Regions from separate parts of the Hyphobacterium sp. CCMP332 genome, predicted to be linked through region 2. Evidence: predicted binding sites of a transcription regulator. Region 2 holds the regulator's gene; the other holds the start of a gene.
The links. The regulator LexA, encoded in region 2, represses DNA repair genes until DNA is damaged. The targets are predictions, from matches to a motif close to ATGTTCCNCTTGTGTTCC.
Positions count from the first base shown of each region.

Region 1 (3,101 bases), 320 kb from region 2:
TTTCGTGACCTGAATCCTTGAAGTAATTGAGAAAGTCGCGGCGGATATCGCGCAGGCTGGTCATTGTTTCGTCCCGAAATTTTGCTGTCTGGTCCCATATACGAACGGGTGCCCGGCATCGCCAAGCACCCGTTACTGTGAAAATGAAGATAGTGAGGGTTGGCGCGCTTATCTAGCCCGCATCCGCAATATCATCTTCAGCGGAAGGACCGACCAGCATTTCGCCCGCAATCAAGCCCGCATTGGCCCGGACCTTTGCCTCGATCGACGCCGCAATATCCGGATTTTCCCGGAGGAAATTCCGGGCGTTCTCGCGGCCCTGACCGATGCGCTCGGATTCGTAGGAATACCAGGACCCGGACTTCTCGACGATATTGCCCTTCACGCCCAGATCGAGCACTTCGCCCATCTGTGAAATGCCCTCGCCATAGAGAATATCGAACTCGACCTCGCGGAAGGGTGGCGCGACCTTGTTTTTCACAACTTTCACGCGGGTCTGGTTGCCGATGACCTCGTCACGATTCTTGATCTGGCCGATGCGGCGAATATCCAGGCGAACAGACGCATAGAATTTCAGCGCATTTCCGCCGGTGGTCGTTTCGGGCGAACCGAACATGACGCCAATCTTCATCCGGATCTGGTTGATAAAGATCACCATGCAATGAGATTTCGAAATGGATCCCGTCAGTTTGCGCAGAGCCTGGCTCATGAGCCGGGCCTGAAGGCCGGGCAGGCTGTCACCCATTTCACCCTCGAGCTCGGCCCGGGGGGTCAGGGCGGCGACAGAGTCGATGACCAGCACATCCACCGCGCCGGAACGAACCAGCGTATCGGCAATTTCCAGCGCCTGTTCACCGCAGTCCGGCTGCGACACCAGAAGCTCACTGACGTCCACACCGAGCTTGCCGGCATAGACCGGGTCAAGCGCATGCTCGGCATCGACGAAGGCGGCGACACCGCCGCGCTTTTGCGCTTCAGCAACACAATGCAGGGCGAGCGTCGTTTTGCCGGAGGATTCCGGTCCGTAGATTTCGATGATCCGGCCCTTGGGCAGACCGCCAATTCCCAGCGCGATGTCCAGACCGAGGGAGCCGGTTGGCACCGATTCGATATCCATCTCCGGGCGTTCGCCCAGCTTCATGACGGAGCCTTTGCCAAAGGCCCGGTCAATCTGACCCAGCGCGGCTTCCAGCGCCTTTTTCTTGTCGTCACTCTTCACGTCGCTCACCAGTCGAATCGCTGCCTTAGCCATAATGCTATCCCCTTATTTCACGTCCCCGTGCGGGGAGCAATTAAGGGATATGTACCGCTTTTGTTCGCAGAACGCAAGGGGAACATTTATTTGGCCGCAATTCGTGAATCAAGCCGCGTCCCGAACCTCGCCGGACAGGACTTCCTTCACGCGTTCCGCCAGTTGCGTCAATGTGAACGGCTTGGGCAGGAAGGAAATGTTCTTGTCGCGCGAGAGCGTGTCGGAGAATTGCTCCTCGGCATAGCCGGAGATGAAAATCACGCGGGTATCCTTCAAAAGGTCCGCGGCCTTGGCCAGCAGACCCGGACCGTCGAGCCCCGGCATGACCACATCCGAGACGAGCAGATCGAAACCCTCTTCGTCTTCGGACAGAATTTCAAATGCCTCTTCGCCGTCGCAAGCCTCGACGACCTCATAGCCGCGCTTGGCCAGCGTCTTCGCCGCAATGGAACGCACGGCGTCTTCGTCCTCTACGAGCAGAAGCCGGCCGCGGCCCGCCAGGTCGGCGGGTTTGGGATCGCCCTTCGGCTTTTCAGCCGGCGCCGGCGCTTCGTCCTCGCCGGCGACATAGGCCGGCAGGAAAATACGGAAAGTCGAGCCCTTGCCGATTTCGGAGTCGACGAACAGGAAGCCGCCCGACTGTTTGACGATGCCGTAGACCGTTGCGAGGCCCAGGCCGGTCCCCTGCCCCACCGCCTTGGTGGTGAAGAAGGGTTCGAAGATTTTCATACGCGTGGCCTCGTCCATGCCGGTGCCTTGGTCGATGACCTCGATCTGGACCCAGTCGCCGTCTTCCACATCCGGCGCACCGGCATCGGATACAATCTTCGGCGTTACGGCGGACGTTCGGATGGTGAGTGTCCCGCCGCCGTTTTCGCGCATGGCATCCCGCGCATTGGCCGCGAGATTCATGATCGCGGTTTCCAGCTGCCCCTTGTCGGCGCGGATCGCCGGCACATCACGGCCATGGACAATGTCGAGCTTGACGGTCTCTTCCAGTATCTGCCGAAGCAGAACGGTGAAATCAGACAGGACATCCGACACATCCAGCGCTTCCATTCGGAAGGTCTGCTTGCGGGAGAAGGCGAGGAGCTTCTTCACCAGCCCCGCCGCCCTCGCAACGGTCTGGTTGATCACCTGCAACTCGCCATAGGACGGATCACCGACCGGGTGACGGCCCAGCAATTCATCCACATTCAGGCGGATAGCTTGCAGAAGGTTGTTGAAATCATGCGCAACGCCACCGGCCAGCTGTCCCACGGCCTGCATCTTGTTGCCCTGACTCAGCTGACGCTCCAGCTCCTTCCATGCGGTGACATCAATCATGTAGGCGGCGCGCTTTCCGCCCTTCGCCGGCGAAAAGACCAGATGGATATCCATCGGCGGATCTGTCTTGAGCACGGCCTCGGCCGGCTCTCCCTTTTTCGAGGCCTTTTCAAAAACGTCCTCGGGCGCGCGCCCGGCCTCCCAATCAAACAGGTCCGCGAAAGTCGCGCCGGATTTGGCCAGTCCGCCAGTCATCTGGACGAGTTGAGGATTGATATCCTCGATCACCGCTGTTGCCGGGTCCGAGCCGGACAAGCGCGCCACACCGAAAGGTGCGGCGGCAAACATGTCATCGAATGTGCGGCCAGCCTTGCCGCCAGTGGCACCGGCAATGGCCTGCGCCACGCCAGACGGCGTGCCGGTGGCTGTCAGACCGTAGATAACACCGCGCGCCGTCGGTTTTTTCTCGCTGTCCCAGGACAGGGCGATGACGGCATCAGTCTCGATACCATCGCGCCCCTTCAGACGGGTTTCAAAGCGGCAAACATCTTCGTCGCCCCGCGATTTTTCCAGCGCACGAACA
Region 1 covers NZ_CP058669.1:576,314-579,414, reverse strand. Annotated here, with positions in the region: gene alaS (alanine--tRNA ligase) at 1-64, opposite strand, end outside; gene recA (recombinase RecA) at 173-1,252, opposite strand; gene HXX25_RS02960 (ATP-binding protein) at 1,361-3,101, opposite strand, start outside.
Region 1: a site for LexA is predicted at 1,321-1,338, ahead of recA (recombinase RecA). Genes of this name have one in related genera too.

Region 2 (3,101 bases):
CATATCCGGTCTGCATATGAGCCTGTTTGCGGGCGGATTATTTTTTGTGGTGAGGGCTTTCGGGGCTGCAATCCCCGCATTCGCCCGCCGTTATGATCCGCGCATACCCGCAGCGGTCATCGCGTTGATTGGCGCGACACTTTATCTTGTCCTTTCGGGCGCATCGGTGTCGACACAGCGCGCCTTTGTCATGGTGTCCGTCGTGCTTCTGGGAATATTGCTCAAGCGCCGCGATCTCGATGCAATCCATCGCATTGGCCGCCGCCATCATCCTTGCGCTGCAGCCGCAGAGCGTTCTGTCACCGGGCTTTCAGATGTCCTTTGCCGCAGCCTCGGCGCTTGTGGCGGCGTTCGATATCTGGCGGCGGCGGGATACGCATGATCGCCAGAAAGGTGCTATCGGCGGCTTTCTGGGGTTCTGGGGGACGCTCTCCTTCTCGTCTTTGGTGGCCGGCAGTGCGACGGCCGCTTTTGCAGCCTTCCATTTCAACCGGATTGCCGTTTATGGACTTGCGGCCAATCTTGCAGCCATGCCGGTATTTTCGCTGGTGGTCATGCCCGCCGGAGCTCTGGCTCTGGCGCTAGCCCCGTTCGGCATGGACGGGCCAGCACTCGCGGTAATGAGTTGGGGTCTGATCTGGGTCGTTCGCATTGCCGAATGGGTGGCGTCCTGGCCCGGCTCCCTGGCACCCATGGCGTCGGCCCCCGGTGTTGTCCTGACAGTTTATGCCCTTGGTTTTGTCCTGCTGGTGGCGGCGTCCGGCCTTGCCCGGCGGATTGGATTGCTCGTCATGCTGACCGCGTATGCAGGATGGGGATTCAGTCGGCCTCCCGATGTCTTCATCAGCGAGGAGGGCGTCGTATTGGCCCGGTTTGAGAACGAGGACGGACCGGCCTGGGCCAGCACAGACCGCCGCCGCGCCCGCTTTGCGACATCGGTGTTTCTCGAACAGGCGGGCGAAAGTGTGCGGCCCGGCCGGGATGGTGTGGCGTGTGATCCGCGCGGATGCTCCGGGCGAACGCAAGGCATGACTATCACCGTTGCGGAAAGCGATGAAACCCTGACGGAAGACTGCGCCCTGTCCGATCTGGTCGTTCTGAAGACCTATGCCTCACCGATACAGCGGGCCGCTTGCGCGACGCGCCTCATTGATCTGGGAGAACTGGAAGCGCGCGGCGCAAGAGCACTCTACTTGCAAAGAGATGAAATTCATCGCGAAACGGATGTCGAAACCCGCCGCGGTGACCGCGTCTGGACGACTAGTGATAGCGGCGGATAAGCCCCACCAGCTTGCCCTGAACGCGTACGCGATCCGGGCCGAAAATCCGGGTTTCATAAGCAGGGTTGGCTGCTTCCAGAGCCACGGAACCGCCTTTCTTGCGCAGACGTTTCAGCGTGGCTTCTTCCTCATCGACCAGCGCCACCACGATCTCGCCATTCATGGCGGTATCGCAGCGCTCGATAATGACGATATCGCCGTCGAGAATGCCGGCATCGATCATGGAATCACCCTCGATCTCTAGCGCGTAATGTTCGCCGCGCCCGCCCGCGAGGTCCGGCGGCAACATGATGCGCGATTGTTCATGCTGAATGGCCTCGATCGGCACGCCGGCGGCAATCTTGCCCAGCACCGCGATTTCAATACCGGCACCATGGTCCGGCTCGGCACCGAAATTGGGCCGGACAACATTTTCCGCATCAGACGAAACGGCAGGTGCGCCGGTATCCGGCATTTTCAGCACTTCCAGCGCCCGGGCGCGATGCGCGAGGCGTCGGATGAAGCCGCGCTCCTCCAGAGCGGTGATGAGGCGATGAACCCCCGATTTTGACGCCAGGTCCAGCGCATCCTTCATTTCTTCAAAGGACGGCGAGACACCATCTTCGCTCAAACGTTTGTTGATGAAGAGCAAAAGCTGTTGTTGTTTGCGCGTCAGCATGGGCTCACTCCATAAGGAACAAATCAGAAACTTCTCTGGATGTTCTATGAGTGTTCCGGGTAAACGTCAAGTAAACGCCAATCCGCCCAGAAGCTCACGCGTCGCTTGCGCCACATCGGCCTGCCGCATCAGGCTTTCTCCCACCAGCAGGCCTTTTGCGCCCGCAGTCTTCAACCGCGCCACATCCGCCGCCGTCGCGATACCGCTCTCGGCTATGGCGAATCGATCCGCCGGAATATCGGCCGCGAGCTTTTCGAAGGTCGAGAGAGACGTCTCGAATGTGGTGAGGTCGCGGTTATTCACGCCAATCAGGGGCGAGGGCAGGGCGAGGGCCCGTTCCAGCTCGACCGCGTCATGGGTTTCAATCAGGGCTGCCATGCCCAGATCGTGCGCGGCAGAGACGAGATCAAGCGCCAGCGCGTCATCGACGCTCGCCATGATCACCAGGATCGCATCCGCGCCCAGCGCGCGCGACTGCTTGACCTGCCAGACATCCAGCAGGAAATCCTTGCGAAGCGCGGGCAGGGGCACGGCGCCTCGCGCCTGCGCCAGATAATCCGGATGTCCCTGAAAACTTGGCTGATCGGTCAGCACGGACAGGCAGGCCGCGCCGCCTTCGGTATAGGCCTTGGCCAGAGATGCGGGATCAAAATCATCCCGTATCAGTCCCTTGGACGGGCTGGCTTTCTTGACCTCTGCAATCAGGGCGATGCCCGTGGTATTGGCCTTTGCGATCAATGCACCTTCAAAATCGCGCGCCGGACCGCAAGCTGCGATCATCTCGTCCAGGCGTGCGTTGCTGAAAGCCGCTTTCTCGGCGGCAATTTCATCGCGCTTGTAAGCTTCGATCTTGCGAAGCGCGTTCACGCTTCGCCTCGGGAAATCTGCGCCATCGTTTCCAGTGTCGCTTTTGCAGCGCCGCCATCAATGGCGGCGACGGCCATCTGCGCACCGTCTTTCAGATTGCTGGCGAGCCCGGCGACGATGAGCGCTGCGGCCGCGTTCATGACGACGATTCCGCGATAGGCTGACGGCTGACCGTCCAGAAGGGCGCGCAAGGCGGCTGCGTTTTCTTGCGGTGTCCCGCCGATCAGGTCCTCGATCACAGCCTGGGGCAGGCCGGCATCGGACGGCTGCAGCGTGAATTCGGTGATCTGGCCGTT
Region 2 covers NZ_CP058669.1:896,414-899,514, forward strand. Annotated here, with positions in the region: partial or broken gene HXX25_RS13480 (ComEC/Rec2 family competence protein) at 1-1,280, shown strand, start outside; gene lexA (transcriptional repressor LexA) at 1,261-1,938, opposite strand; gene trpC (indole-3-glycerol phosphate synthase TrpC) at 2,005-2,805, opposite strand; gene trpD (anthranilate phosphoribosyltransferase) at 2,802-3,101, opposite strand, start outside.